DNA from 3 places in the Nocardiopsis moroccensis genome. Region 2 is predicted to be linked to each of the others. Evidence: riboswitches for the same ligand, from Rfam matches in the RefSeq annotation. Region 2 holds a riboswitch; each other region holds the start of a gene.
The links. A riboswitch is a leader RNA that binds a small molecule or an ion and turns the genes downstream of it on or off. The one in region 2 is predicted to bind cobalamin.

Region 1 (10,413 bases), 1.8 Mb from region 2:
GAGCCCGACCCCGGCGTTCTGGAGGTCGCCCGACGGCACGCCCCCGACGCCCGCTGTGCTCCGGAGGAGATCCTCGGGCGGGCCCGGGAGGAGTTCCCGGACTTCCAGGGGTACATCGACGCGCAGTGCCGGTGAACGGGGCCGGCCGCCACAGCCGCCGGCCGTGCGAAAACGGGGCGCCCCGGCCCCGGGCGGTCAGAGTTCCAGCCATTCGCCCCGGGTCAGTTCCCGGAACCGGTCGAGTGCCTCGGGGGACGGATCGCGGACGAGAAGGCCCGCGCCGTCGTCGCGGAGGAACTCCCGGGCTCCGTTACGGCTTCTGAGCCCCTGGGCGGGAGCACCGGCGAGATCGAACGTTGTCGTCATGTGTGGACGGTATCCGCAGCCGCCCTCGGTTCCGGGAGCAAGGGCCAAGGCAGCCTCGTCCGTCGCGCCGGGCAGACCGGGCCCCTGGGCCTCGGGCCCGGTGAGTCGCGAAGCCGCAGGTCCACGTGCACCGGTCCATACGGTGCACAACAAGACATAGGTTGCATAAATCTTTTTCGATCTGAATGTATTCCTTGGTTGGACAAAAAAGCAGCTCGGAATGGCGGTCGCATCCGACCTGCGGCATCATCCCCACATGTCGAAAATGTGGTTCTTGGCCATGCTGCTAGCGATCACTGCCCTGCTCGGCTTCGCGTTCTTCGTCCTCTGGGTGGGCGGTGGCATCACCAAGGACTCCGCTTGGGAGTTCGCCGCCTGGGTCAGTGCGGCCCTCACCGCGGTCGTCATGGCCGTGGCCGCCTGCGTCACCCTGTTCGTCAGGGTCTCGAGGAGGAAGGACGACGGGGGCGTGGCCTGGCCGCGCAAGCCGTTGGAACTGACCCGGGGAGCTCTGTCCGCGGTGATCGCGGGAACGGTGCTGCTGGGACTGGTCCTCGGAGGAGGTATCGGCTACGGCGGTGCGGTGATACGGCAGGACCGGGAGGAGCAGCGTTCCGAGGACGAAAGCTCCTCGTCCTCCTCCACAGCGGGCTCCGAAGGCGGTGAGGACGACGAACCGGAGAGGCCGACGGACGGGACCGCCGAGGACTCCCCTCCCCCGGATGAGGACCTCTCACCGACGCGAACCCCGGTGGAGGCCGCCGACCAGTGGGGGCTCTCCCGGCTGGAGGTCAAGGAGAGCGGGCACCACTACGGCACCGGCACCTACACCGTCGACGGCCGGGACTACACGGAGACCGTCCGGTTGAACAGCTGCAAGACGTGCTCCGTCGAGTTCGACCTGGGCCGGGATTGGACCACCTTCGAGGCGTTGGTGGGCCTGAGCGATGACTCCCCGAGCGATGTGACGGTCGCGGTGCGGGTGCTCGCGGACGAAAACCTCCTCGCGACGCACACCCTCACCCTGGGCCGGACCGAAGAGGTCTCCGTCGACGTCGAAGGAGCCCTGAGGCTGCGCCTGGAGGCGGAGAGGGTCGAGAACTCGGGCGGGACGGCCGTCTGGGCCGACCCCACCGTGGCGCGCTGACCCGCCACCCGCACAAGCTCCGATCCACCCGCAAGCCCCGACGAGGCCCGGCGGGCGGGTCCCGCTCATCCGCCCCGGCCCACCCTGCCGCCACGCGCCAGCAGGTACAGCAGGTAGGGGGCTCCCAGGATCCCGGTGACCACACCGACCGGTACCTCGCTCCCGCCGAAGGCGGTGCGGGCGAGCAGGTCCGAGCCGACCACCATCAGCCCACCGCAGGCCGCGGCGGGAAACAGCCCGACGGCACGCTCCCGCAGCAGCCGCCGCACGATCTGCGGGGCCACCAGCGCGACGAACGCCACGGGCCCGGCGACAGCGGTGGCCATGGCCGCGAGCGCGGTCGCGGTGAACAGCAGGACGGCCCGGGAGAACTGCACCCGGCCGCCCAGGGCGGTCGCGGTGTCCTCACCGAGCTGGAGCAGCGCCAGCGGACGGGCCAGCGCGAACGCGACCGGTGCCAGGACGGCGAGTGCCAGAGCGACCGTCGCCACGTGCGGCCACTCCCGGTTCGCCAGACTGCCGGTGAGCCAGAGCATGGCGCGCTGCGCCGTGGTGAGTTCGGTGCGGGTCAGCAGGTACGAGGTCGCCGCGCCCAGCATCGCGGTGAGCGCGATCCCCACCAGGACCAGCCGCTGCCCGCTGACCCCGCGCCGGTAGGCGAGCAGGTACAGCAGCAGCGCGGTGCCCACGGCCCCGACCAGCGCACTGGAGGCGACCGCCAACGCCGTACCGCCGAAGGCGACGATGGCCAGCACCGCCGCGGTCGTGGCGCCCGCACTGACCCCGATGATGTCCGGGCTGACCAGCGGGTTGCGCGCCAGCCTCTGCAACAGGGCGCCCGAGAGCGCCAGCGCGGCGCCCACCCCCAGCGCGGTCAGGGCGCGCGGCAGCCTCATCTCCACCACCACGTGCGCCGCCATCACACTGCCGCGCCCGGTGAGCGCGCCCACCACCTCCTCCAGTCCCATCGCGAAGTCGCCCACGGTCAGCGAGACCAGGGCCACCACCGCGGCCAGGGCGGTCAGCAGGCCACCGAGCGCCACCTCGGGCCAGTACACCCGCACCGAGAGAGCGCCGAGGCGGACCACCCCCGTACCCGGCATCAGCGCTCCGGAACGCCCGGTCACAGTCCCGCCGCCCTTCGCCGCCGCACCAGGAGGATGAAGAACGGCGCACCGACCAGAGCGGTGACGATGCCGACCTGGAGCTCCTCGGGGCGCGCCACCACCCGGCCCACGACGTCTGCGACCAGCAGCAGGACGGGCGCCAGCACCGCCGACCACGGCAGCACCCAACGGTGGTCGGGGCCGACCAGGGCGCGCGCGATGTGCGGGACCGCGACCCCCACGAAACCGATCGGACCGGCCGCGGCGGTCGCCGTCCCGGCCAGCAGCACCACCGCCAGCGCGCTCGCCCCGCGCACCAGCCACAACCGCGTCCCCAACGAGCGGGCCAGCTCGTCACCGAGCGCCACCGCGTTCAGCGGGCGCGCCAGCGCCACCGCCAGCACCAGCCCGGCGGCCAGGAACGGCAGCGCCTGGAGCAGCGCAGCACCGTCGGCCCCGGCCAGGGAACCCACCACCCAGAACCGGTACTCGTCCAGGCTCGCACGGTCGCGCAGGATGATCGCCGAGGTCAGCGACCCCAGCAGGGCCGAGATCGCGGCGCCGGCGAGCGCGAGCCTGACCGGGCCGGCCCCGTCCGGGCCCAGCGACCCGACGGCGTAGACCGCGCAGGCGGCCACCGCCGCGCCCAGGAAGGCGAAGGCGACGTAGCCCAGCAGTGCCGACACCCCGAGCACGCTGATCGCGAGGACCGCGGCCAGGGCCGCCCCCGCGTTGATGCCGAGGATGCCCGGGTCACCGAGGGGGTTGCGGGTCACCCCCTGCACCAGGACCCCGGACACGCCCAGGGCCGCTCCGACGGCCAGCCCGGCGAGGGTGCGCGGCACCCGCAGGTGCCGCACGACCAGGTCGGTGTCGGAACCGGTGAAACCGGCGTAGGCGGCATACACGTCGGCCACGGACAGCTGCTGGTAGCCGACCAGTACCGACGCCAACAGGGCCCCGGCGAGTACCAGCAGCGCCGCCACCAGCCCGACGCTTCGGCCCCAAGGACCGCTGAGCAGCCCGGAGCCGCCGGACGGGGGCCGCGGTTTCCGGTGTGGTTCGGCGGGGGCGGGGGACAGGGGCCTTTCGGCCACACGGTCGGCCATCGCCCGGCCTACCCGAACAGGTCGGAATGGATGGTCCCGGCGACCTTGGCCACCGCGTCCGCGCTGCGTACGCCCGCGGAGCGGTCGGCGAAGGTGAACCCCTCGACCCGGCCCTCGGTGACCGCGGTCAGGTTGGCCAGCGCGGGGTCGTCCATGATCTGCTCGATCTGGTCGGCGGCGTCGGCGGAGGTCATCCGCGCGTCACAGCACACGTCGACCAGGATGAAGTCGGGGTCGCGCGCGATCACGTCCTCGGTGGCGACGTCGTGGTTGCGCCTGCCGTCGAGGTCGGCGAAGGCGTTGACCCCGCCCGCCAGGTCGATGATCTCGGTGGAGAAGTCCGGCCCGCCGGCGACCCGGAACCCCTGGTCGCTGGGCCGACCGATCATCACGGTGGGCCGGTCCTCCTCCGCCACGCGGCCGTCCAGGGTCTGGGCGACCTCCTCCACGGTGGCCTCCATGTCGGCGATGACCCGTTCGGCGCGCTCCTGTTCGTCGAAGAGGGTTCCCAGGTCGCGCAGGTCGGCGTAGACGTTGTCCATCGTCACCGTGGCGGGGTCGATGGTCTCGTCGGTGCGGCCGTCCTCGCTCGGGCACAGCGGGGACAGGATCCAGCTCTCGACGCCCAGTTCGCGCAGGGAGGCCCGGGTCCCCAGGCTCTCGTCGGTGAACACGCCGTTGAATCCGGAGAGCACGAAGTCGGGCTCGTGGCTGAGCAGTTCCTCCAGGCTGGGCAGGTTCGGGTAGTACTCCTGCTCGGCCTGGGCGGCGGCGTGTTCGTCCATCACCTCGGCGTCCAGGAACGCCGTTCCGACCAGGCGGTCGCTGATGCCCAGCGCGTGGGCGGTCTCGATAGCGGGCTGGTAGGCGGCGAACACCCGCTCCGGTGGCTCTGCCGCGGCCACGTCGACGTCGCAGTTGCGGATCGTCTCCCCGGCGGTTTCCGGGGCGGGGGAGGAGGGTGACCCGCCGCAGGCGGTCGCGGCCAGCAGCAGGGCGAGGACGGCGGCGGAACGGGCACGGCCCAGGGCCGCCCGTGCGTCGGTGGGCTTCATCGAACAAACCATCCTTCGTGGTTTGATGACGCGGACGGTCGCAGCCGGTCTCCTGGCTCCCGGAGTCGGGCGCTTGCGCCCCGCACCTCCCCCCTTCCCGGACCCGTGCGGGTCCAGTGGTGTGTGGGAGGCGCCCTCCGGTCACAGTGGCGAGGACCGCGCCGGATTCCCACCGGCTTCCCGTGCACTGCGACGTCGACGAAATGAACTTGTGTCGGTAATCAACGGATCACGGTAGTACACCGGGGTTTCCCCGGGGAAGCCCGCTCCCGCTTGCCGTCGGGCCCCTGGATCGGCAGCGGGAGCGGGTGCGTGGATGACGTGACCGGGCTCCTGGCGCGGCGAGGCCGGTTCCGACCCGGACCCGCCCCGGGATCGTGAACGCGGGGCACCACCGGGTCAGAGGAGTTCGAGGCCCTGGCCTGTGGTTCCGTGCCGCGCCCGACAGGAGGTGAACCCGAGATCTCCGGATCATTAGGTTCAAACCTTGATTGGTTGTCCGATCTCGGCCACAAGTGCATATTTTGGGAGAATTGAGGAGGAGGGTGCAGGCCAAGGGAATTCTGGTGCCTTGAGTGAAGTGGGTCACGGGTTCCGTGTTCGCTTTGTCCTGTTAACTTCCTTCTCGGTTTCAGGAACCGGTCGAGGCCGCCCCGCAACCGGGGCGCACCCCACAAGCTCGGCCATCCCCCATACCTGGGCCTAGAGAGCACACCGCCATGCCCCGCGCCGTGCGAGCAGTGACCGCTGCCGCCCTGTCAGCCGCGTTGCTCACCCCCTTCCTCCACTCGACCGCGCACGCGCAGGAGGAACCCGGCTCGTCCCCTCAGGAGGGTTCAGCCTCCACCGCGGAGCTCTTCGAGCAGGCCGCCGTCACCCGGGCCGGCGAGACCGGTGAGCCGGTGGAGATCGCCGGAGCCACTACCGAGACCACACGCCATCTGGCCAACCCCGACGGCAGCTTCACGATGGAGCAGAACGCACACCCAGTCCGGGTGCGCGACGGCAGCGGGTGGACCCCGGTCGACACCGACCTGGTGACGGACTCCGACGGCAGGGTGCGCCCCAGGGCGGCGGCCGCGGACATCGCCTTCTCCGGCGGCGGCGACATGGCGTTGGCGAGCATCGGGCTGGGGTCCAACTCGGTGGAGCTGGGCTGGCACGAGGACCTGCCCGCACCGGTACTGGAGGCCGACAAGGCCACCTACCCGGACGTCCTGCCCGGCGTGGACCTGGTGCTGACCGCGGGGGTCGACGGCTTCGGCCAGGTGCTGGTGGTACACACCCCGGAGGCGGCACGGCACGAGATGCTGGCCGACCTGGAGCTCGGCTTGGCCACCGAAGGCGTGACCATGCGGCTCGGTGAGCACGGCAACCTGGACGCCATCGGCGACCGCGGCCAGGAGAGCGTGTTCAGCGCCCTCGCCCCGGCCATGTGGGACTCCTCGGGCGAACAGGACATGGCCGAGGACGCCACGGTCATGGCACCGACCGGTGCCCGCACCGCGCTGCTGGACGTCGATCTGGCCCCGGACAGCATCCGCCTGGTCCCGGACACGGCGATGCTCACCGACGAGGCCACCCAGTACCCGGTCTACATCGACCCCTCGGTGGCGGTCAGCCGGGTCGGGCGCACCTACGTCAACCGCAACTACCCCACCCAGTCGTACTGGAACTACTCCACCTCGCACACCCCCGGCGTGGGCTACGAACCGAACGAGGCCAGCACCAAGCGGGCGTTCTGGCGGTTCAGCATCGACTCGCGCACCCGCGACGCTGACATCACCCGGGCCACCTTCCGAGCCAAGGTCACCCACGCCTACGGGTGCACCAACGCCCAGGTGCAGTTGTGGCGTACCAACGCCATCACCTCCAACACCACCTGGAACTCCCAGAACCCGTCCTCGTTCTGGAACACCAGGCTCGACACCCGCACCATCAACGCCGGACGCTCCAACTGCCCCGGCGGAGCCTCCCCGACGGTGGAGTTCAACGCCACCGACGGGTACGTGTGGAGCCGTGACGCCGGGCACGCGACCACGACGGTCGGGCTGCGCGGCAACGAGACCCGTTCGAGCAGCAACTGGGACTGGCGCCGCTTCGCCTCCAACCCCACCCTGCAGGTGGACTACAACAACCCTCCTGAGGTCCCCACCCAGGTGTCGGACTCCCACGGCGGCCCTTGCTCCACCGACCCCGACGACCCCCGGCTGATCAACGAGACCCGCCCCACCTTCACCGCCTACGTGCGCGACCGCGACTCCACCTCCGCCAACCGGCAGAAGGTCAAGACCCGCTTCGCGTGGTGGGTGGACGGCGAACGCCTGGATGACGTGGACACCGCGAGGACCGACATCGCCGTGTGGTCCTCCGGCTCCTTCCAGTCGGTGCGCTCGGGCACCCTTCCGGAGAACGTGCTGATCACCTACCGGGCCAACGCCAACGACGGCGTCTCCTGGTCGGGCTGGTCCACCCGCTGCTACCTGACGGTCAGCACCGACCGCCCCGAACAGGGCCCGGAGGTGACCTCCACCGACTACCCGGCCGGGGACGCCTTCCACGGTTCCACCGGGCTGCCGGGCGAGTTCACCTTCTCCAACAACGGGGTCGAGGGCGCCACCGGCTACAAGTACGCCCTCAACGACGACTCCTGCGTCACCGAGGTCGAGCCCGAGACCCCCGGCGGATCGGTGACCGTCACCCTCACACCCCGCCTGGAGGGACCCAACCGGATCTACGCCCGCACCGTGGACGCCTTCGGCAACTCCTCCGACTGCGTCCTGGCCCACACCTTCCTGGTGGCACCGCCCAGCGACCCGGTCGCGCACCTGGCCTTCGACGAGGGCCAGGGCGGCCGCGCCGCCGACGCCGTCGACCCCGACCGCGGGGCCACCCTCTCCGAAGGCGTGGAGTGGGTGCGCGGCCGGGTCGGCGCCGTCGACAACCCCGACACCAACCCCACCCCGCGCCTGAACGGCACCGCCGTGCACACCAGCGGCTACACCGACGGCGACCCCGGCCCCTACGACCAGATCAACGCCGACTACCCGGCCGTGGACACCTCCGGCACCTTCTCGGTGTCGGCCTGGGTCAAGCTGGACCGCGCCCACGCCCACCACACCGCGGTGGCCCAGGAGGGCGAGGAGCAGAGCGCCTTCCACCTGGGCTACCAGGGCAACACCGGCGAGTGGGTTTTCAAGATGTCCCCCGAGGACCAGCACTGGGACGGCTCCCGGGAGTGGGCCGTCGTCACCTCCTCCGCCCCCGCCGAGACCGGGGTGTGGACCCACTTGGCGGGCACCCACGACTCCCAGACCGGAGAACTCGTCCTCTACGTCGACGGTGTCCGGCAGGGAGCGTCCACCCACACCGGCTCCTGGAACGCCACCGGCCCCCTGACCGTCGGCCGGGCACTGTTCCAGGGGACGGGAAACTACTACTGGCCCGGGTCCGTCGACGACGTCAAGGTCTGGGACCGCCTGGTCCTGGACGAGACCGTCACCGACGCCGAGCAGCACTCCGAGGTGTGGAGACTGGCCAACCGCCCCCTGGCCCCCGAAGGACGCTGGGCGCTGGACGAGTACCAGGGCACCGAGGTGGTCGACTCCACCGACCACGGCCTGGACGCCGCCCTGCACGCCGACCCCGGCACCGCCTGGGACCGCGCCGAGAACGACATCACCTTCTCACCCGGGGTGCGGCTCAACGGTGACGACGAGTACGTCCAGGCCACCGGCCCGGCCGTGCGCACCGACCGCAGCTTCACCGTCGCCACCTGGGCACGCCTGGACGAGACCGGCGAGAGCGTCAACGTCTCCGCCCTGAGCCAGGCCGGCGAGTTCCAGAGCGGCTTCCACCTGGGCTACCAGGGCTCCAACGGCAACTGGACCTTCAAGATGGCCCCTCACGACGACGCCCCCACCGAGGGGGCCGCCGGATGGACCTACGCCTACTCCACCACTCCCGCCCGGCTGGGGGAGTGGGTGCACCTGGCCGGGGTCTACGACCACACCAACGGCCAGCTCGTGCTCTACGTCAACGGATTCGAGGAATCCCGCGTGGCCGTCGACCACGCCTGGCACGCCGACGGGCCGGTACGCATCGGCAGCGCCCAGCACCGCGGTGCCAACACCTACTTCTGGTCCGGCGACCTCGACGACGCCCACACCTACCAAGGCGTGCTCAACGAACGCGAACTCTCCCAGGTCTACGCGGGACGGATCCCCGCCCCGCGAGGCTGACCCAGGCTCCACCCCCGCCCCTTTCCCCTCGTAACCGTCGCCCCGCCCCGGAAGGCGGGGTGACAGGAGGCTTGCTGTGACCCCGCGCAGTGACACCCCTGAACCCGCCCCCTCGACCAGGCCCGGACCGATCCGCCGCGCCATCGTCTACCCCGTGGCCCTGGTGGTGTTCGCCGGGCTGCTGAACACGCTCCCGGCCTCGGCCACCGCCTACAACCCCCGCCCGGAGGTGGCCGAACAACCCTCCGTGGAGGGGAGCGAGGCGGTCACCGAGGCCCTGTCCGAGGACGACGCGGTCGCCGAGGCCGCGATGACCGCCCCGGCCTCCGTGGCCTGGCCGGAGGCCACCAGTGTCGACGTCGACCTGGAACAGGACCGGGCGCGGACACTCAGCTCCCAGGAGGACTCACTGGTCACCGTGGGGGCCGTCAGCGGTGAGGAGTTCGAGGACTGGGAGGTCCCCGAGCACTGGCAGGAGGTGCTGGAGGCGGAGGCCGCCCGGGACCTGGAGGAAAAGGCGGCCGACGAAGCAGAGGCAGCCGAGGAACAGGCGGCCGAGCAGCAATCCGAAGAACCCGAGTCCGCGGACGGGGAAGCCGCACCCGCCGAGGATCCTGACGCCACCGCAACGGACGAGGAGGCCGACCGCGGCGGGAACGGGACCGCCGCCGAGCGGGAACGGCACTCGGACCCCTCCGAGCCCGAGGAGAGCGCCGCCGAGGAGGAATCCCGGACTCTCGCGGCCCCCGCGCCGGTCGAGCCGGTCGAGGTCCCCGAACCGGAACCGGTCGCCTCGGCCCAGGTCGAGGTGTTGGACCGGGACCAGGCCGAGCAGGCCGGGGTCAACGGTCTGCTGCTGCGGGTGAGTCGCACCGACGACTCCGCGTCGGTCGCGCCGGTCGAGCTCGGCGTCGACTACTCCGGCTTCGCCGAGGCATTCGGCGGTGACTACGCCTCCCGTCTGACCATGGTCGAGCTCGACGAGTGCGTGCTCGACGAGTCCTGTGCGGACGAGGACACCGCCGCCCATGACTCGGCCGTACTCCTGGACAACGACACCGGGGAAAACCACATCACCGCCCGGGTGAGCGCCGCGCCCCAGGGCTCCCTGGTGGCTCTGGCCGCCGCCCCGGCCGGCGGAAACGGCGACTACGGGGCGACCCAGCTCTCGGCCGCCTCCAGCTGGAACGTCAACAACCAGTCCGGTGACTTCTCCTGGTCCTACGCCTTCGCCACACCCCCCGCCCCCAGCGACCTGAACCCGGCGGTCGGGCTGGGCTACTCCTCCGGCGGGGTGGACGGGCGCATCGCCACCTCCAACAACCAGACCTCCTGGATCGGTGACGGGTTCGCCTACGCCCCCGGCGCGATCGAACGCCGCTACTCCGC
Region 2 (10,413 bases):
GGGGGTTGATGAAGTAGGCCAGTGAGGCCTGGAGTGTCTGGACGGTGGAGACCGCGTAGATGAACCCCCACCAGTTCACCGAGATGAGCACGGCGGCCGCGGCGACCGGGAGCAGTTTCCGGGGGTTGCGCAGGACCTGGGGCAGCCAGGACCAGCCGCGTCGGGCGACGAACAGGAAGACGCACATCGCGAGGAGCGCCCAGACCATGCGGTGGGCGAGGACCTCGGTGGGTTCGGAGGCGGAGAGGAAGGGCCAGTAGAGGGCCGCGAAGCCCCACAGGAGAAAGGCGCTCGCCCCGAGGGCGACGCCGCGGTTGGTTTCCGACACATCCGTAATCGTAGGACCAATAAGTTTCCCTGTCGCCCGCCCACCCTCTGCCTGTGGACAACCTCCGTGACCCGGGCGCGGATGTTGTCCACAGGCGGGGTGCGGGCCCTGGGAAGCCCTGGACGGTGCGGATAGCCTGGAACCATGTTCGGCACAAAGACGACGATGGTCGACCCCGCACAAGCCCTGCCCGGCCGTGACACCGAGATGCCGGTGCCTTCCGAGCACACCGTGCTGGGGACCCGGCTCACCCCGCCCTATCCGGAGGGCAGCGAGATCGCCGACCTGGCGATGGGCTGCTTCTGGGGTGCCGAGCGCACCTTCTGGCGACTGGGCGCGGAACGCGGGATCATCACCACCGCGGTGGGCTACGCCGGTGGCTACACGCCCAACCCCACCTACGAGGAGGTGTGCTCGGGCCTGACCGGTCACACCGAGATGGTGCGCGTGGTCTTCGACCCGGCGAAGATCTCCTACACCGAGATCCTCAAGGTGTTCTGGGAGGGCCACGACCCGACCCAGGGGATGCGCCAGGGCAACGACGTCGGTACCCAGTACCGGTCGGCGATCTACTACCACTCCGAGGCCCAGCGTGAGGCCGCCGAGGCCACTCGGGACGCATTCCAACCGGCCCTGACCCGCTCCGGCTACGGCCCGATCACCACCGAGATCGCCCCGCTCCGGGCGTTCTACTTCGCCGAGGACTACCACCAGCAGTACCTGTCCGACGCCAAGAACCCGGGCGGGTACTGCGGGATCGGTGGCACCGGTGCCAGCTGCCCCATCGGGGTGGCCACCACCGATGACGCGGCTGAGTAGTACCTCCGAGTACACACGAGTGCGTCCGCGCACGCTTGACTGGCGGCTGAGCGGCGGCCTCAGCCGCCAGTCGATGATGGTCGGGCCCTCACGGCCCCGCGCGGATGGCGGGGCGTGCCAGAGCGGGGGTTTTCAGCGATTCGCCGGGCCTGGCCGCACCATCGGACCGCACTGCCTGCTCACCGGCCGTCGCAGAGTTCTGTTCGCGACCGGCCCTGCCCACCGGGGCCAGGGCTGATGCTCAAGCGACGAGGACGTCCTCCTGGCCTCCCGGCTGCGCGAAGACTTCGACAACGCCCTGTGCCATCCGCTGGACGCTGCCGCGCTGGCGGACGCCTTCGACGCGGTCGGCCCCGCGACTCCTTCGCGGCGAGCAGGACGGCGCCCCTCCACGAACTCCTGGATGCCAGTTCCCGACCCCGGGCCCGCGCCGGTGGTACCAGTCCGAGTAGGTGGTATTCGGGTGCGGGCCGGTGCGCGCAACAGAACCCCGAAATCCACATCGTGTGAATTGGATTGCCGGATAACCGGATCGTCCAGGGGTCATGTATGAGGATTGGGTCAGCGGAATCGGGGCGGTTGGTGAAAGGGAGGGTCGAGGGTCCCACGTGTTCACCCGGCGTTCGACCAGGCCCGGGGATCGCCTGTAAAGCCAGTTCACAGCCTCTGTGCGGGCCTGATCCAGAAGAGTGCGTAACGCATCTCCGGTCACCGCGGCGCCGATTGTAACGGTCGCAACGCCATTGTTCCTCACCCCGAAGAGTGAGATCACCGGGCACTCCATGGCAGTGGGTCGGGTCCGTGGACAACGTGGTTTAATCGTGCTCGGCGCGATCGCGCCATTTCCTCCGCGGCCTGCCGACCCGGCACCGAGGTGACCATGGAAGGACATCCGATTCCTGACGATCGAGGCGAGGCGCGGGCGTTCCGGGCCAACCTGATCGTCCATTGCGTCTTCGCGCCGCTGTCGGTACTGGTGGTGCCCCTCCTCGTCCTCAACGGAGCACGGGCATGGCAGGTCACGGCGACAGTCCTGGCGGCGGTGGCACTGCACGCCGCGATCGAGGTGGCCCGCCGCCGCCCCGCCACGGGTTTCGCGGTCGCCTCGGCAGCCATGCTGGGACTGGTGTTGACGCCCGTGCCCGGGTGGGAGCCCAGCGCGCTTCCGTCCGCGGTGTGCTTTCTACTGGCGTTGTGGCGGTTCACGACCGTCGCGGAACCTCGGCTGCGCCTCGCCGCGCTCCTGGTGAGTTTCATCGGAATCGTCATCGCCGGGCTGCTCTCCTGGACCCGGATCGAGGGCTCCGTCCCCGGGTGGGCACCCCTGGTCCAGGGCGCGATCGGAATGGGCATCGTCATCGCGGTGTGGGCCGCCGCGATCGCGGCGGCCCGTAGGAGGGAGCGGGCCGCTCGTGCGGAGCAGCTACGACTGGATGCCGCTATCGCCACCGAACGGGCGCATATCCGCCGTGACCTGCACGATGTCATCGCTCACTCGCTCACGGTCATGGTCGCGCGGGTCGATGCGGCGTCTGTCACCACGAGCGACGTCGGCACGAGCCGGGAACTGGAGGACGTGGCCGAGGCGGGACGCGACGCGCTCGGGGCGCTGCGAGCCATGTTGACCGTGCTGGATGCGGAACGCCCCGACCGGGACGAGCGTCCACTGACCGTGGCCGCACTGCCGGAGCTGGCGGAGGCGGCGACGACACCGCTGCACCGGGTGACCTTCGAGGAGGCCGGAGAACGCAGGCCGCTGACGATCGGGGCCGAGTTGGCCCTCGTTCGTGTCGCACAGGAGGGAATCACCAACGCGCTTCGCCATGTGCGACCTCCGGTCGCCGTGCGGGTCCGCCTTGAGTGGCAGGGCCCGTACGCCCTCCTTGAGGTTCATGACGACGGCGGAGCCGGCGCGCTGCACGGCGGCTCCGCGGGGACCGGACTGGTGGGCGCACGGGAGAGGGTCGAAGCCGCGGACGGTACGTTCACCGTGACGCGGAAGAGTGGATGGATGCTGGCTGCGCGACTACCGACCAAGGAATTCCAATGAGCTCCGTACGGGTACTCCTGGCCGACGACCAGGACTTGTTGCGCGGCGCGCTCCGGACGGTGCTGGAGGCCGACCCGCGGATCGAGGTCGTCGGTGATGTGGGCGACGGTCGGTCCGCGATCGAGGTCGTGCGCTCCCACCGCGTCGACGTGGTGCTCATGGACATCCGGATGCCCAGGCTCGACGGTGTCAGCGCGACCGAGGAGATCACGCGCCTGTCACCGTCGACGCGGGTGCTGATCCTCACGACGTTCGACGCCGACGAGCTCGTGGTCGCCGCCGTCCGAGCCGGCGCGAGCGGTTATCTGACCAAGGACACGCGTCCGGCCGCACTCTGCCGGGCGGTCCATGACGTCGCCGCTGGCACGTCCGCCCTGGCACCGGGTGTGGCGACCAAGATCATCGGTATGCTTCGCCGCTCACCGGGGACCGACGCCCATGCGCTGGACGCCCTCACCCCGCGTGAGGGCGAAGTCTTCGAACTGATCGTCGCGGGCATGTCCAACGCCGAAATAGGGGCGAAGCTTCACCTGACCCAGAACACGGTCAAGACCCACGTACGGGCGCTCCTGATGAAGCTCGGGCTGCGGGACCGCGTCCACGTGGTGATCTACGCCTACGAACACGGCCTCGTCCGCGCGGAATGATCTCCCGTTCCCGGCGGTGGTCGGTTCGCGGGTCTCGGAGGGTTCGGTTCACGCCACCTGTCTCCGAGCCTTTCCGTAACACAGGACCCGGCGGATGATCGCGGTTGTACCGAGTGTGAGACACACCAGGGAGAGTAGTGCGAGCAGAGGCATCATCCAGGCGGCGACGATCCAGTACTGGAAGCTGAACGAGCCGCCCTGGACGCCGATGAGCGTCGGAAGAAGTGCCCCGATGACGGTCACGAGCGCAAGTGGCGTCAGCCGAAGCGCCACTCCGGGCCAGCTGCTCTTCTGGCGCCGCACCGCCCAGCGCCGCGCGCGCACCACGGTGAACGTGAGGACCGCACCCAGGAAAAGGGTCAGTCCGAGCAGGACCGCGTTCACGACGGTCAGAGGATTGCTCATCCGGGTCGTTTCCGCACCGCTCCGTTCGGCCAGCAGGTTCGTCGACAGCAGCCCGGGCGCACCGGCGCTGTTGCCCAGAACGATCGCGGCCTCTCCGGTTCCGGGTGAGAAGACCATGTCGCCGGTCCAGGTCGCCAAGGCGCCGCCGTGGCCGATCAGCGGCTGCGGAGCCCACTCCTGTTCGGGACGGACTTCCCATCCCAAACCGTGGCCATCGGCTCCTGGCTGGGCCGTGTGCATCTCCTCCAGGGACTCTGTGCTCAACAGGTCGACACCGAGCGTTCCCTGATTGAACCGCACCCACCGCACCATGTCGTCCAGGGACGAGACGACACCGCCGTTCCCCACGCATGTGCCGGGCATCTCCGGGACGGTGAACGCCAGGCCGAGAATCGTCTCGTGCCCTGAAGCCAACCCGTCCGCCGGATCCGAACAGCCTTCCGTGGCGGTGGTCCCGTTCATGCCGAGCGGGGCGAACAACTCCGATTCCATGAACTCGTTGAACGGCTTTCCTGACTGGAGCTCAACGATCCGCGCGGCCACCGAGTAGTTTGTGTTGTGGTACTCGTACTGCGCACCCGGGGCGGCGTCCAAGGTCTTGTCCGCGAGTGCGTTGACGGAATCTTCGGCACTGCGTGGGGGCGGAAACGCGTACTCGTTGTTTGTTCTGATCGACAGACCCGAGGTGTGGCTCAAGAGGTGACGGACCGTTATGTCGCGAAACCGCGGATCCGCCATGGTGAACTCCGGTAGAACATCGACGACCGGATCGTCGAGATCGAAATTTCCTCGTTCCAGCAGGAGCATGATCGACGCCGCGGTCATCGACTTGCTCATCGAGGCGATCCGAAAACGTGTGTCCGAAGTGATGGCTTCCCCGTTTCCATCCTTGCCGCGGACCATGGTCTCGACCGAGTCACCGTCGATCACCGCCACAGCCAGGCCGGGGTTGTCGTACGCCTCCTGGTAGGTGTCGACCAGTTCTTCTCCTGCTGTGTCGGCGTGCACCGGAAGCGAAGTAAAGATAAAAGCCATGCCGACTGTCATGGAAAGTGTGAGAGCGGATCTGAGGGTTGGAAAAAGATGAGAGGAAAGGAATCTCATCCCGCGTCGGGTCATCATGGAAGAAACGTTAACCATCGCAGCACCGTTGCGCCTCACCCCGGAGAGTGAGCCGTGTTCGCCCGGAGGGTTGAGGCCGAAGCCCGTGGGCCGCCCTCCTTTTCACCCTGCAGACAGTCGCCCTCGAACCAGGTCCGCGTCATGACCATCGGCAGAGATCGGCTGCACGGCCGCGAGCGGCACCCTCGACACCGGACACCGGACACCGGACACCGGGCCGCCAGGCATCGGGCGGCCGGGCACCGTGCACCCGACGGCGGCCGATCGACCCGCCTCCCGGGGTGGCGGGTCGCGTTCAGCTCCCATGGGGCCGATACCTGGCCCAGGGGTCTGGGACGGTCTTGACCGGGACTCAGCCGTAGATCACGAGTACGGCCACCACGGCAGCGGTGTTCCACAGCGAGTGCGCCACCACGGTCGCCGTCATCCGGCGGGTCGTGAGGAACAGGGCCGTGTAGACCAGTCCGGCGACCATGATGGCGGCCACGTCGGGCGCCGAGGTCGGCAGGTGCAGCACGGCGAAGAGCAGCACCGAGACCACGGCTGCCGTGTACAGGGCGGCCCTGCGGTGGACGAACAGCTTCGGCAGCGCTCCCAGCAGGAAACCGCGGAAGTACAGTTCCTCGGCCGCTCCTCCGCCGACCACACCCAGGACCAGGGCGGCCGTGAGCGCGGTCAGCCCCGCCGAGGCGTTGGTGAGCACCTCCTGGACACCGGGGTTGTCGATCCCTCCGGCCATGGGGATCAGCACACCGAACTCCAGGAGCAGGCGCGGCGGCACGGTCGCGGCGCCGATGAGCGCGTCGCGCTTCCACGAACGCCACGTCAGTCCGGCGTCGGCCGGCGTCAGCCCTCGGCGGCGGAGCCACCAGAGCACCAGTGCCGTCGCGGCCACGAGTTCGACCAGGGCCAGGGCGATGAGCGTCCAGGGCGGCGGAGGCACCGGGGCCAGGATGCCCACCGCCAGCGGCGGGGCGACGAAGCACAGGAGGGCTCCGGCCAGGAAGAGGGCTGACGAGCGGACGGGAGCCGGTGCGGGGGGAGTTTCGTTCAACGGGGCCTCGGAGGTTCGGGAGCGTCCTGTGGACGGCTCGGTCACCGACCAACCTAGCGCCGGAGACCGCTCCCGGACCGACCGCGGCCCCGCCGTTGCCGAACCGGCTGCCGATCGGCGTCCCCGGGCCCTGTGGCAGGCTGGGGCGACGTTTCACGGCGACCGGTCCCCGCCGCACCCCTCCGGCCCGGGCAGGCGCCGGCGCACGCGGCCCCGGTCGTCGCCGGACGGACCCCCCGTCCGGTTCCGCACGATCCCCTCATGAGCAGTACCCGTGAACGGAAGACGCCGTCGGCACCTTCTCGCGACCCTCGAACCCATGCTCGAATCCGACGAGCGGGTCGAGGTGACGACCATCGTCAACCTCAAGTCGGTCTCCGTGGGCCGAACCGCGGCCACCGCGGCCGTTTCGGTGGCCCTGGGCAGCGGCATGGTCATGATCCCGAGCCCGGTCCCCATGTACCTGGCGATGACCGACCGGCGTCTGTTCATCTTCGAGGCGGACCCGACGTTCGCCAAGCCCAAGGAACTGTTGATAACCCTGCGCCGGGCCGGTCTGGTCCGCTCGCGCATCCGCGAGCGGGTGATCAACTCGTCCTTCGTGGTCACCGTGCCGGGTGAGGAACAGGGTCTGCGGATCCTGTTCCCCCTGTTCGGTCGCAAGGAGCGCGACGTGGTGGCCGCGGCCATCCCCGAGGAGGGCTGAGCCCTCGTCGGCCGACGGGAGACCGAACGGCGCGGCACGGCGGGCCGGTGCTCGGACCAGCCCGCCGTGCCGTGCCCGCGCTGCCGGAAGCCGCTGGGGCCCGCCGCCGTCCGGGCTTTCCGATCGGTAACGCGGGTTGAACTCGAAGATAACGAAGTGGTATCGATGGGGGGTGCGAGTCGAGAGAGCCCCGGTGGGCGCCCAGGCCCCACCCCCAACCGTTCCGGCCACATCCTGGATGGAGTTCGCCCGCGTCGCCGCCATGGTCGCGGTCATCCTCGTGCACGCCTACTCCCCGTTGGTGAGCACCCTCCAGGCCGAGCTCGGCGGTCCCACGTGGTGGACGGCCAACGTCGTGGACGCCGCCGTGCGCTGGTGCGTCGCGGTGTTCGTGATGATCAGCGGCGCGCTGCTGCTGCGCCCACGCGAGGAGAGCGCGGGTGACTTCTACCGCAAGCGGTGGGCCAGGATCGGTGTGCCCCTGCTGGTCTGGAGCGCCGCCTACCTGCTCTGGCACTACTGGCGCGAGGGCATCGACGCCTCCCAGGCCGCCGCCCAGGCCGCCTCGGGATCGCCGTCGATCCACCTGTACTTCCTCTACGTCATCGCGGGCCTCTACCTGTTCACCCCGTTCCTGCGCACGGTGGTCGCACACACCTCGCGCACCGGGCTGTGGTGGCTGACCGGGGTGGCGTTCGCGGTGGGGATCGCCGACCAGCTGCTGTCCCTGGTCGAGGGGGCCGGCGGGGCGAGCGCCGTCACCCGCTTCCTGCCGTTCCTCGGCTACTACCTGCTGGGTTGGCTGCTGCTGACCGCCGACACCGGCCCCCGGACCACGCGCTACGGAGCCGTCGCGCTCGTCCTGGGCGTGGCCGGAACCGCCGCGGGCGCCGGGACGGCCGCCCGCATGGCGGGGGAGTGGGGCCCCGCCGGCGAGTACTTCTACGGCTTCCTCTCCCTGCCGATGATCCTCGCCGGGGCGGGCGCCTACCTCGTATTGCGCACCGCGGGCACCCGACTGGCCATGGCGCAGGGTCCGACCGCCGCGGCCACCAGGCGGGCCGTCCGGGTGGCGTCCGGGCTGAGCCTCGGCGTCTACCTCGTGCACGTCATGGTGCTGTACACGCTGCGCGACCTCTGGGGCGTGCCCGACGGCTTCCTCGCGCTGTTCGCCGCCGTGGGCTACGCAGTCGCGACCGCCGCGATCAGCCTGGTGCTGGTGGCCCTCGCCCAGCGGGTCCCCCTGCTGCGCGTCATCGTCTGATCCGGCCGCACCACCGCCGCCCACGGACCCCCGGGGCAAACCGCGCCCGGGGCCGGGAGGGGCACGCGGCCCTTGTTATCCTTCCCGGGCCAGTCGTACCACTCAGGTGGTCAGGGAATCCGGTGCGAATCCGGAACTGACGCGCAGCGGTGTGGGGGACGGGCGGGGTACGCGAGCCACTGGGGCACGGGTGCGCGGGCGGCAGCGTCCGCGCGGCACCGACCCGGGAAGGCACCCCGTCCGGAGGAACCCGAGTCCGAAGACCTGCTGGCCCCTCCGCGTCGAGTGCGCGGAGGCGAACCCGTGCCGGGCTCCGCGTTCGAGCCCCGAACCCGAGGCGTCCCCATGCCGCGTCACGCGCTCCCGTCCTTCGCCCTCCTGCTCGTCCCCGCCCTCGCCCTCACCGCCTGCGGTGTCCCGGGAGACCGGGAAAACGACAGCACCGAAGCGGCCACCGCATCCGGTTACCCCCGCACCATCGACAACTGCGGCCACGAGATCACCCTCGACACACCCCCGGAACGGGTGGTCTCCCTCAACCAGGGGTCCACCGAGATCCTGCTCTCCCTGGGCCTGGAGGACCGGGTGGTCGGCACCGCCACCTGGACCGACCCGATCATGACGGGGCTGGAGGAGGCCAACGCCGACATCCCCCGGCTGGCCGAGAACAACCCCTCCTTCGAACGGGTCCTGGAGGCCGACCCCGACTTCGTGACCGCCTCCTTCGTCTCCACGCTCGGCACCGGCGGCGTCGCCACCCGCGAACAGTTCGAGGAACTGGGCGTCCCCACCTACGTCTCCCCGACCGACTGCGCCGCGGGCAAGGACAACGAGAGCGGCGGGGACGGCTCCCGGAGCGAACCGCTCACCCTGGACTCCGTCTACGGCGAGATCCACGATCTGGCCGAGGTCTTCGGGGTGCAGGAGCGCGGGGAGGAACTGGTCTCGCAACTCCAGCTCCGGGTGGACACCGCGACCGAGGACCTGGAGGTCTCGGACGTGAGCCTCATGTACTGGTTCGCCAACTCCCAGTCGCCCTACCTCGCGGGCTGCTGCGGCGCCCCCGGGGCCATCACCGGCGCCGTCGGCGCCCGGAACGCCTTCGACGACACCCACGACGAGTGGCCCCAGATCAACTGGGAGACCGTCGCGGACCGTGATCCCGACGTCATCGTGCTCGGCGATCTGACCCGTGAGTCCCAGACCGCCGAGACCGCGGAGGCCAAGATCGCCTTCCTGGAGACCAACCCGGCCACCCGCAACCTCACCGCGGTGCGCGAGGAGCGGTACGTCCTGCTCAGCGGCCAGGCGATGAACCCCTCCATCCGCACGGTCGAGGGCATCGAGCTGGTCGCGGACGGCCTGCGCGAGCTCGGGTACACCCGGTGAGAGGTGCCCGCCCGGCACTGCTCATCACCTCAGGTCTCCTGCTCCTGGCCCTGTCGGTCTCGGTCGCAGTCACCATCGGCCCCGCCGACATCACCCCGGCCCAGGTCTGGCGGTCGGTCGCGGCGCGGTTCGGCCTCGGCGAGAGCCCGCTGTCGCAACTGCGCGAGGGGATCGTGTGGAACCTGCGGATGCCCCGCACCCTGCTCGCCGCGGTCTGCGGGGCGGGGCTGGCCCTGTGCGGCGCGGTGATGCAGTCCCTGCTGCGCAACCCGCTGGCCGACCCCTTCGTCCTGGGGGTCTCCTCCGGCGCCTCCACCGGTGCGGTCGCCGTGATCGTGCTCGGCTGGGGCGCCGGTGTGGTCTCGCTGTCGGCGGGTGCCTTCGTGGGCGCCCTGCTCTCCTTCGCCATGGTGATGCTGCTCAGCCACTCCCTGGGCGGCAGTATGGACCGGGTCGTGCTGTCCGGGGTCGCGGCCATGCAGCTGTTCTCGGCGCTGACCTCGTTCACCGTGCTGACCTCAGCGGACGCAGAGACCACCCGCGGGGTGCTGTTCTGGCTGCTGGGCTCCCTCAGCGGCGCGGGCTGGACCGACGTGCTCCTGTGCGCCGCCGTGCTCGGCCTCGTGCTC
Region 3 (10,413 bases), 1.1 Mb from region 2:
AGCTCGTGGCCCTCCGCGTAGGTGCGCCGCACGATCCACGGGTTCTCCATGACCGGGTGCCCGGTGACGAAGAAGGTGGCCCGGGCGTCGTGCTCGGCCAGGGCGTCCAGCAGTTCGGGGGTCCGTCCGCCGGGGCCGTCGTCGTAGGTCAGCGCCACGCACCTGGTGTCGGGGTCGGCACAGTCGACGGAGTCCTCGCGCGGGGGCAGTACGCCGGGCGCTGCTGCCTCGGAACCGTCCTTGTCCGCCTCGGGGGCCTCGGCCACCGAGAACTCGCGTACGCCCGTGGTCGCGGCCTCGCGCACGCGCAGCCCGAGGTCGGAGAGCAGGTCCTGGGCCTCGTCCCGGTCGATCACGGCGTGGACACGGCCCTCGGAGGCGGGGGCGACCTGTCCGGAGTCGAACTCCACCACCAGGTCTCCGTCGGGGTTGAACCCCACGGAGTCGTACAGGGAGCTGATCGGGTGCAGGGCGGCGGGTGCGGCGGCGGTGTCCGACACGGCCTCGCGCACCCGGTCGTTGAGTTCGGCCAGCTCCTGCTGTCCGGCGAGCAGACGGCTGGAGCCGTGGACCGCGCCCTTGCCGGTCTCGTACCAGTAGGTGCTGTGGCCCTCGCGGGTCTCCTCGGAGTCGGTTTCGGTGGTGGTCATCCGGACCCCCACGATCCCGCCTTCCGCCGCGGTCAGCCCCCACTCGCCGACGAACGAGCGCGCACCGGGGTTCGCGGCCTCGAAGGCGTGCGCCTGGGCGGTCAGGGTGCGGTCCAGGAAGTCCGCCAGGGGTTCGGCGTTGGGGATCGCCGGGTAGCTGACTGCGACCTCGCTCCCGCCCTCGTAGGCGATCTCGGTCTCGGTGAGTCCGGGGAGCGCGGCGGGGTCCACGACGGTCAGTTCGTCGGGTTCGCCGGTGGCGGGGAGGCGCACGTCCTCCTCGGGCTGCCCGGCCGTCCTCTGGGTCTCGGCGGTGTCCTCGATCAGGCCCGGGGGCCTGGCCGCCGACAACACCAGTCCCAGTAGGACGACCATCGCGAACGCGACCGTGAGTAGGGGCCGGTCGGGGGACATGGTCGGACGGTCTTGCTGCTTCACCTGGGGTTCTCCACGTTCATCGTCAGACGAACGTTCGCGGGGGAGGCGGGGGCGCGCTCTCCCACGTAACGCTGATGTCGGTTGTGATGCCGAGCACACGGCGGGGGTTCGTCTCGTGCGGGCGAGGGCCGCGCCGGGGTCAGGGGCGGAGGGGCGCTCCTATACTTGCAGGAGTGGAAGGTACACGCTCCATCCTTTCCACCTCGGAGGCCCTCCGGGGCGGGTGGTGCGTGTCGAAAGAGGGAACCCGGTGCGACTCCGGGACTGCCCCGCAGCGGTGAGTGGGAACGACCGTCGCCATAAGCACTGGTGAACCGACCGGAAAGGTCGGGAACTGGGAAGCGGCGACTGCTAGGAGAACCGGCCCTCACGCCGGAAGCGCCCACGAGTCCGAAGACCTGCCTCCGCCCGGCGGCGCACCCGTGCCGCCGGTGGTCCCGTGCCCCGAGGGAGGGCCGAGGGCGGAGACGGCCGTGCGCTGAGAAAGCGTTCTCCGGCATGTCCGCGTCCTCGCTCGCCTCGCGGCCGGTACCCGGCTTTCGACGAGGGAGAGAAGCTTCATGACCACGACCCCGGGGGCTCCCAGGACCACCGTGCGTTCCACGGTGCACGGCTACCCGCGCATCGGCCCCGACCGTGAGCTCAAGCGCGCCAGTGAGTCCTATTGGAAGGGCGACACCACCGCCCGGGAATTCGACGCCGTCGCCTCCGAACTCCGCAGGGGCGTCTACGCCCAACTGCGGGAGGCGGGCGTGGACGACCTCCCGTCCAACACGTTCTCCCCCTACGACCACGTGCTGGACACGGCGGTCCTGTTCGACCTGGTCCCCTCCCGCTTCCCCTCCCCGGCCCAGGCCGGGGACCGGGACGAGCAGTTGCGCCGCTACTTCGCGCTCGCCCGCGGCGAGCAGGGCGCACCGCCCCTGGAGATGACCAAGTGGTTCGACACCAACTACCACTACCTGGTTCCGGAGCTGTCCCCGAGCACCCGGCCGCGCCTGGTCGGTGACAAACCCGTCGCGGAGTTCCGCGAGGCCTCCGAGGCCGGTTTCCGGACCCGCCCCGTGCTGCTCGGCCCGCTCACCTTCCTCCTGCTGGCCAAGGCCGCCGACGACGCTCCCGAGGGCTGGGAACCGATCGAGCTGCTCGACCAGCTCCTGGACGCCTATGCCAAGCTTCTGGGCGACCTCGAGGAGGCGGGCGCCACCGAGGTCCAGCTCGACGAGCCGATCCTGGCCACCGACGAGGGCCGCGCCGCCGTCGGCCACCTGGAACGCGTCTACCAGCGGTTGGGGTCTCTCACCGAGCGCCCCGCGCTCCTGGTCTCCACCTACTTCGGCTCCATCGGCGCCGCCGCCCTGCGTGTGCTCAAGAACTCCCCGGTGGAGGCGGTCGGCCTCGACCTGGTCACCGACCCGGAGGGCGTCGAGGACCTGGCCGCGGTCTCCGGCCTGGGTGCCACCCGGCTGGTCGCGGGCGTCGTGGACGGCCGCAACGTCTGGCGCACGGACCTGCCCGCCGCCGTGGCCGAACTCGGTACCCTGCTCGCCCTCACCGACGAGCTCACCGTGAGTACCTCCTGCTCGCTGCTCCATGTCCCCATCGACCTGGACGCCGAGACCGCCCTCGCTCCCGAGTTGCGCGGTGCGCTGGCCTTCGCCAGGCAGAAGGCCGAGGAGGTGGCCCTGCTCGGCCGCGTCCTGTCCGAGGGTGCGGACACCGGTTTCGACGCGGTCGGGACCCGGCCCCCGTCCTTCACCGACGCCCGGGTGCGCGCCCGCCTGGACGCTCTGGGCCCGGATGCCTACGAGCGTCCCGAGGAGCGGGGCGCCCCCACCGACACCGCGCTCACCACGACCACCATCGGTTCCTTCCCGCAGACCCCCGAGCTGCGCCGCGCGCGTGCCGCGCACCGTCGGGGCGAGCTGCCCACCGAGGAGTACAAGCGGATCCTCCGCGCGGAGATCGACCGCGTCATCGCGCTTCAGGAGGAGATCGGCCTGGACGTCCTCGTCCACGGCGAGCCCGAGCGCAACGACATGGTCCAGTACTTCGCGGAGCAGTTGGAGGGCTACGCCGCCACCCGGAACGGGTGGGTGCAGTCCTACGGTTCGCGCTGCGTACGTCCCCCGATCCTGTTCGGTGACGTCTCGCGCCCCGAGCCGATGACGGTCGAGTGGATCACCTACGCCCAGTCGCGCACCGACAAGCCGGTCAAGGGCATGCTGACGGGACCGGTCACCATGCTCGCCTGGTCGTTCGTCCGGACCGACCAGCCGCTGGGCGAGACCGCCCTCCAGGTCGGCCTGGCCCTGCGCGACGAGGTCGCTGATCTGGAGAGGGCGGGCATCCGCCACATCCAGGTGGACGAGGCGGCCCTGCGGGAACTGCTGCCGCTTCGGGAGGAACGGCGGCAGGAGTACCTGGACTGGGCGGTGCGTTCGTTCCGCCTGGCCACCTCCGGGGTCGCACCGACCACGACCGTCCACACCCACATGTGCTACTCGGAGTTCAACCAGATCGTCGGCGGCATCGAGGCGCTGGACGCCGACGTCACCAGCGTCGAGGCGGCCCGTTCGCGGATGGAACTCGTGGCGGCCCTGGGCCGGCGCGGCTACCGGCGGGGGATCGGCCCGGGCGTGTACGACATCCACTCGCCGCGGGTGCCCTCGGTGGAGGAGATCGAGGCCTCGCTGCGGCTGGCGGTGCGGCACGTGGAGGCCGGGAACCTGTGGGTCAACCCGGACTGCGGTCTGAAGACCCGCGGTTACGCCGAGGCCGAGCAGGCCCTGCGCAACATGGTGGAGGCGGCCCGCCGGGTCCGCGCCGAGATCGGCGCCCGGACGCCGACCGGGGGCTGACCCGTGGCCCCCGGCGGGGGCTGACGGGGGAGGAACGGCGGAAGGGGGGCCGCGACAGCCGCGGCCCCCCTTCGGTGTCCCGACCGGAGTCCGGCCCGGACCCGGGTCAGGTGCCGACCAGGTTCATCGCCTCGGTGGCGGCGTTGACCATGATGCCCTCGATGTCGTCCGGAAGGGTGAGGTCCTCCGTGTCACCGTTGAAGTCGTCGAGGTAGTAGTTGACCTCGACGACGAGGTTGTCCGCACGGACCAGGAGCGTGGCCTCGGGGACCAGGTTGCCCAGCATCTCGTACTTGGTCACGACGAGGTGGGCCTCGTCGCCCAGGCCGTCGACGGCCTTGTTCTCCTCGATGTCGTCCGCCGAGTAGCGGTCGCTGTAGCCCTCGCCGGTGATGTTGTCGATCGTCTCCTGGAAGTCCTGGGCGGCGGCCTCGTTGGAGTCGCTGGCGCTGTAGGGCAGGCTGTAGCCGATCTCCAGGTACCCGTAGGCGTCGTCGGGGTTGCCCTCGGGCACCTCGGCGGTCTCGGAGCAGCTGGAGGTGTTGTCGGAGACGTACTTGCTGCCGCTGTCGCGGAGCAGGAAGTCGGACTGGACCTGCTCGCTGAAGGAGTCGCAGGGTTCGGCGGGCAGCGCGTAGGGCGGCTCACCGCTGGGGCCCTCGTTGGTCGCGGGCTCCTCGGCGGGCTCCTCTTCCGCGGGCTCCTCCTCGGCGGGTTCCTCCTGCGTGGTCTCCCCGGATCCGGTCGCGATCTCCTCGCCGCGGTTGCCGTTGGTGACCAGCATGGCGACCACGGCGATCACCAGGACGACGATGACCACACCGCCGCCGATGACCACCCACAGGCCTGCCTTGCTGCCACCGCCCTGGGGTGGCGGGGCGGGGGGATAGCCGCCGGGTCCGCCGGGGCCCATGGGCCCTCCGGGGCCAGGGGGGCCACCGGGTCCGACGGGGGCGCCGTAGGGCGGCTGGCCGCCCGCGTACATGCCCTGGTCCTGCCCGGGCGCGCCCGGGTACGGGGCCTGGCCGTAGCCGGGCTGACCGCCGGTGCCGGGGTCGCCGTAGGGGCCTCCGTGCGGCTGACCGTAGGGCGGCTGGCCGCCGGTGCCGTCCCCGCCACCGTAAGGGTTCTGCGGTGGCTGGTTGTAAGGTCCGTTTTCGCTCATGGCTCCCTCGCCCGGTGATGTGGTGACCGTGTTGTCTTAGGCGCGCGTTCACGCCTTTGGGTTCTCACGAGTTCCCGTGGTGGCCACCGGCGGATCGCCGGGTGGGTGACAGCACGGGGAACCGTGGGGGAGGTGGCCCCGCTCCGGGCGCCGGTTCCGCGGGCGAGAGCGGGCGGCGTGGGCGGGAGTTCCCCGTGTCGTGAGGGTGTCCCCGGTTCGAACGGGGCGCCGACCTCCGCGGTGGAGCCGGCGGGTCGGTTCCCCGCAGGCCAGGGGTCGGGACGTGTTGCATCCTAACCGCGACTGGCGTCCGGAGGGCAGGGCGGACCAGGGGTAACGGGGGGAATCGTCACCGTTTCGTGCTTCTCGCGAAAGAGGTCGCCTTGGGAGTGATTCAATCGTGATGTCGACCCGTGGACAGGTGCCCGTGGGGGAGGTAATGCACACCCCTCCGCGCCGGGGTTTCCCGTCTCGAAACGTGGACACGGCGCTCCGGATGTGACATGACCGACTCCGACGGGCGTTCGCCGGTCGCCGCCGGGGAGGATCCGTGACCGGATGTGGCCACGGGCGCACCGCCGCCGCGGCGGCACCGATCAGAACATCGAGATGTGCACGTGGTCGAAGTGGTTCTCGGTGATGCTGCCCCGGTCTGCCATCGGGCGCCAGTCGGTGTCGCCGCGGCGCACGTCCCAGATCTGCTGCCGGTAGATGACGTACATGATTCCGAGGTCGTCGGCGTTGTCCCGGGCCCACTCGGAGATCGCCCAGCCGCGGTCGACCTGCTCCTGGGAGGGCATACTGCCGTTCGCGTCCACCATGAAGTCGCAGGCCCGGCCCTTGGGGTGCTCGCCGACCACCCAGCCGCCCACGGCCCGGTAACAGCCGTAGCCGCCCACGTCCTCTCCTGGCCCGAACTCCTGAACCACCAGGTCGCGCATCTGCTCCGTGCGCGGGGTGAGGTTGTTGTGCGGCTGCATGGGCTGTTCCGGGTGGTCGGCGATGAGGCGGCGCACGTCCATCCGGCGGTCCTCCAGCTCGTCCAGGTCCTCCTGGGCCTCCGCCAGCCGCTCCTCCGCGTTCTCCTGGGCGACCTCGTCGCGTGAGTGCGCCTGGTCGAGCTGGTCGATCTTCTCCTGGTTGGTACTGGAGAGGTAGTCGATGATGATGGCGCGGTCGATGACCTCGTCGGGCTCGGCCTCCACGAACAGGGACATCGAGGGGGCGATTCCGCTGCTGGTGTAGGTGGCCACGGCCAGGGACCTCACCTGGTCCTGGGCCTCCTGCACGTCCTCACTGGTGGCCTCGGCGCGTTCCTGGGCCCGCTCGGCCTCCTCCAGGACCGCCTCCATGTCGCGCAGTTCGCCGTTGTACTCCTCGGTCAGGCTCTCGGCGCGGGACTGGAGTTCGCTCATGCTCTCCGGCTCCCGGGGTACGAACCCGGGGGCGGCCGAGACGGGCAGGGGGAACGCGGCCGTCGCGGTGAACAGGGAGAGGGCGACCACGGCCACCCGGTTGCGGCCCGGGCGCCAGAGGGTGCGGAGGGAGGGGAGGGCGTCCGTGCAGTCCACGAGAGCTTCCCGCCAGGTGCGGGTCGCGGGATCGGGCGCCCAGAAGTCGGCGTAGTCGTCCACTCGGCTCAGGTCATCGGACTGCACGGTGTGGTCGCTCCTCGGGCCCGCGTGCGTCCCCTGCGGGCACGGGGCGCTGCGGTCGCTTCTACTCGTCTTTCCCGGTGCGGGGCCGGCGGCCGTCGGACTACCAGGGGCCCTCGATACTCACTGGCGCGCTACCGCGGGGAGAGTCACGGGACGGTAATGAGTGTAGGCACTCGTGTGGGTGTTCGGGAGGGTTGGGGTGATCCCTCGCTACCCTAAACCTCTCAATGTGGCATAAATAACCATATTCAGGTCAAGTGTTTTGCTGAACGGAGCCATTCGTCCGTGGTTGAGTTGGTCCCGTGAAGGCTCCTGAGCACGGCGAAGCGACCCCCGCCGACCCGGCGGACACCACCCGGCGGTGCGTTCCGCTGCCCGGCGGTCGCTGTCGCACGCGCTAGCCACCTCTGATCCGGAGCCGCGTCCGGCGTACCGGGCCGGAGCCGCTCCCGGGGCCGCCCTCCGCGAAGCCCGTCCGGCCGCCGGTCCCACCGGCGCGTCGCCGCCGCCCGCCCGCTGAGTGCTTCGTACGCTCGGGTGTGGCGTCAAACCCACGCTGGACCGTGAGCCCCTCCGCCTGCGAGTGCGGCTTCCGGGACACCACCGCCAGACGTCGATGGGAAAACCGTGATTGACGCAGTGGGTCTGTACAAGACCTACAGGTTGAAGAAACGCCAGGTGCACGCCCTGAACGGGGTGGACCTGCATGTCGAGTCCGGTGAGATCTTCGGGGTCGTGGGACAGAGCGGTGCGGGAAAGAGCACCCTTCTGCGCTCGGTGAACCTTCTGGAGCGCCCGGACGGCGGCACCGTGCACGTCGACGGGGAGGAGCTCACCTCCCTGCGCGGGGCCCGCCTGCGTGCGGCGCGGAGGCGGATCGGCATGGTGCACCAGCACTTCGCCCTGCTCTCCTCGCGCACGGTCGCGGGCAACGTCGGTTTCCCCCTGGAGGTCTCCGGGGTCTCCCGCGCCAAGCGGGCCGCACGGGTGGGCGAGCTCCTCGACCTGGTGGGCCTCGCCGACAAGGCGCGTGCCTACCCCGCCCAGCTCTCCGGAGGTCAGAAGCAGCGCGTCGGCATCGCCCGGGCCCTGGCCTCCGACCCCAAGGTGCTACTCAGCGACGAGGCGACCTCGGCCCTGGACCCCGCCACCACCGAGTCGATTCTCGCGCTCCTGCGCCGCCTGCGCGACGAACTGGGTCTGACGATCCTGCTGATCACCCACGAGATGGACGTGATCAAGCGGATCTGCGACTCCGCGGCGATCATGGAGGACGGCGAGTTCCGCGAGTCCGGCCGTGTGCTGGACCTCATCGGGACGCCCGGATCACTGCTGGCGCGCTCGCTCTTCCCGCTGCCGGACAACGGCGGGCCCGAAACGGTGGTCATCACCTATCCGCGCTCCTTCGACGAGCCCTTCATGTCCGAACTCACCCGCCGCTTCGACGTGGACGTGAACATCCTCGGCGGCGGTGTGGAGCAGGTCGCGGGCCAGTCCGTGGGCCGTCTCAGCGTCGACATGCGCGGCGACCGCCGCCGTGAGGCGCTCACCTACCTGTCCGAGCACGGCCTGCTGGTCGAGGAGGCCGGAAAGTGAACACCAACCCCGCCGACGTCCTCGTCCTCGCCCAGGGCGGTGGAGCCCTCACCGCCCTCACCGACTTCCTCGCGGCCTGGCCCGACATGTGGCCCAGCCTGTGGCTCGGTACCCAGGACACCATCTACATGGTGCTGTGGGCGACCGTCTTCAGCGTCCTCTTCGGCCTGCCCCTGGGCGTGCTGCTGGTCGCCACCGACAAGGGGGGCCTCATCCCGGCCCCGGCCGTGCGCGCCGTGCTCGGCGCGGTCGTCAACATCGGCCGATCCCTGCCCTTCATCGTCCTGATGGTGGCGGTACTGTCGCTGACCCGTTTCCTGGTGGGCACCACGCTGGGCCCCACGGCCGCGATCGTGCCGCTGAGCATCGGGGCCATCCCGTTCTTCGCGCGCCTGGTGGAGACCTCCCTGCGCGAGGTCGACCGCGGGGTGGTCGAGGCCGCGCACGCCATGGGAACCCGCAAGCTCACGATCGTGGGCAAGGTGATGCTTCCCGAGGCCATGCCCGGTCTGATCGCCGGTCTGGTGATGACCGTGGTCACCCTCATCTCGTACTCCGCGATGGCCGGTGCCATCGGCGGCGGCGGTCTGGGCGACCTCGCCATCCGCGAGGGTTACCAGCGCTTCAACGACCATTACCTGTGGGCCACCGTGATCCTGCTGATCGTCATCGTGCAGGTCGCGCAGAGCGTGGGCGACCTGCTGGTGCGCAGGCTGTCCAGGAGCTGAGGCCCGCCCCGCCCCCGACCCCCCGCACCCCCCCACGGAGTTGTCCGGATCGAATGGCAAGGAGACAGCGATGACAGGGAGTGCGAACGTACTGCGGGGGGTCGCGGCGGCCGGTGCCGCGGCGGTGCTGCTCGCGGGTTGCGGTAGCCCCAGCGAGCGGGCCTCCGAGAACGGCGGAGGCGACGACGGCCTGGTGACGTTGCGGGTCGGCGCCACCCCGCTGCCGCACGCGGAGATTCTGGAGTTCGTCAACGACGAGCTGGCGGCCGAGGCAGGTCTGGCCGTCGAGGTGGTCGAGTACACCGACTACAACCAGCCGAACGCGGCGCTGGCCGAGGGCGAGCTGGACGCCAACTACTACCAGACGGTCCCGTTCCTGGAGGAGTACCTCGAGGGCAACCCGGGGGCCGACCTGTCCTACGTGGCGGACGTGCACCTGGAGGCGTTCGGCCTGTACTCCGAGGGCGTGCAGGACCTGGAGGGCCTGCCCGAGGGCGCGGACATCGCGGTGCCCAACGACTCCTCGAACATGGACCGGGCCCTGCGGCTCCTGGAGGCGCAGGACGTGATCACCCTGGCGGAGGGCACCGAGGGACAGGCCGCCGTGGCCGACATCGAGGACAACCCGCTCGGCGTCACGGTCACCCCGGTGGAGGCGGCCCAGCTACCGCGCTCCCTTCAGGACGTGGACGCGGCGGTGGTGAACGGCAACTACGCGCTGGAGGCCGACCTTCCCGAGACGGCGAACGCGCTGGCGTGGGAGGAGACCGAGGACAACCCGTACGCCAACGGCCTTGTGGTGCGCTCGGAGGACGTGGAGTCCGAGGACCTTGTGCGGCTCAACGACCTGCTGCACAGCCCCGAGGTGACCGACTTCATGGAGGAGCGCTGGCAGGGCATCGTGATCCCGGTCGGTGAGGTGCAGGAGTAGTTTCGCCGCCGCGCACGGTCCCGGGGCGCCCCGGGACCGTGCGCGCAGAGGGCACCCTCGGTAACGGTTGGGTTTCGGGCGGGCTTCGATCCGTTGACTTGGCGGTGGGGGTCTGATTCGGTACTGGGAGCGCTCCCAAAGCGATATCCGCTCGTCATGGAAGGTGCGTACCGAAGCAGTGAGCAACCCCAACGATTTCCCCGAGGGCTTCCTCTGGGGGGCGGCAACCGCCTCCTTCCAGATCGAGGGCGCCACCACCGCCGACGGCCGGGGCCGCAGCATCTGGGACACCTTCGCCGATACCCCCGGCAAGGTCCTCAACGGGGACACCGGCGACCCCGCCGACGACCACTACCACCGCTACGCCGAGGACGTCGCCCTGATGC

Region 1: it holds a riboswitch for cobalamin, as region 2 does, so the genes downstream of both, ACUKCB_RS04910 (ABC transporter substrate-binding protein) here and ACUKCB_RS24635 (ABC transporter substrate-binding protein) in region 2, are expected to answer to the same signal.
Region 3: it holds a riboswitch for cobalamin, as region 2 does, so the genes downstream of both, metE (5-methyltetrahydropteroyltriglutamate--homocysteine S-methyltransferase) here and ACUKCB_RS24635 (ABC transporter substrate-binding protein) in region 2, are expected to answer to the same signal.

Annotation. Positions count from the first base shown of each region.
Region 1 covers NZ_CP199747.1:1,167,952-1,178,364, forward strand. The annotation lists gene ACUKCB_RS04885 (SMI1/KNR4 family protein) at 1-135, shown strand, start outside; gene ACUKCB_RS04890 (hypothetical protein) at 196-366, opposite strand; gene ACUKCB_RS04895 (NPCBM/NEW2 domain-containing protein) at 647-1,513, shown strand; gene ACUKCB_RS04900 (FecCD family ABC transporter permease) at 1,579-2,640, opposite strand; gene ACUKCB_RS04905 (FecCD family ABC transporter permease) at 2,637-3,728, opposite strand; gene ACUKCB_RS04910 (ABC transporter substrate-binding protein) at 3,737-4,783, opposite strand; cobalamin riboswitch at 4,809-4,990, opposite strand; gene ACUKCB_RS04915 (LamG-like jellyroll fold domain-containing protein) at 5,503-9,024, shown strand; gene ACUKCB_RS04920 (RHS repeat-associated core domain-containing protein) at 10,319-10,413, shown strand, end outside.
Region 2 covers NZ_CP199747.1:5,564,570-5,574,982, forward strand. The annotation lists gene rarD (EamA family transporter RarD) at 1-328, opposite strand, end outside; gene msrA (peptide-methionine (S)-S-oxide reductase MsrA) at 473-1,147, shown strand; gene ACUKCB_RS24605 (sensor histidine kinase) at 2,028-3,197, shown strand; gene ACUKCB_RS24610 (response regulator) at 3,194-3,844, shown strand; gene ACUKCB_RS24615 (serine hydrolase domain-containing protein) at 3,893-5,296, opposite strand; gene ACUKCB_RS24620 (lysostaphin resistance A-like protein) at 5,724-6,425, opposite strand; gene ACUKCB_RS24625 (hypothetical protein) at 6,745-7,131, shown strand; gene ACUKCB_RS24630 (acyltransferase) at 7,304-8,395, shown strand; cobalamin riboswitch at 8,469-8,681, shown strand; gene ACUKCB_RS24635 (ABC transporter substrate-binding protein) at 8,741-9,784, shown strand; gene ACUKCB_RS24640 (FecCD family ABC transporter permease) at 9,781-10,413, shown strand, end outside.
Region 3 covers NZ_CP199747.1:521,055-531,467, forward strand. The annotation lists gene ACUKCB_RS02130 (polysaccharide deacetylase family protein) at 1-1,064, opposite strand, end outside; cobalamin riboswitch at 1,279-1,508, shown strand; gene metE (5-methyltetrahydropteroyltriglutamate--homocysteine S-methyltransferase) at 1,649-3,949, shown strand; gene ACUKCB_RS02140 (DUF3558 domain-containing protein) at 4,056-5,114, opposite strand; gene ACUKCB_RS02145 (coiled-coil domain-containing protein) at 5,711-6,772, opposite strand; gene ACUKCB_RS02150 (methionine ABC transporter ATP-binding protein) at 7,412-8,368, shown strand; gene ACUKCB_RS02155 (methionine ABC transporter permease) at 8,365-9,096, shown strand; gene ACUKCB_RS02160 (MetQ/NlpA family ABC transporter substrate-binding protein) at 9,167-10,027, shown strand; gene ACUKCB_RS02165 (GH1 family beta-glucosidase) at 10,206-10,413, shown strand, end outside.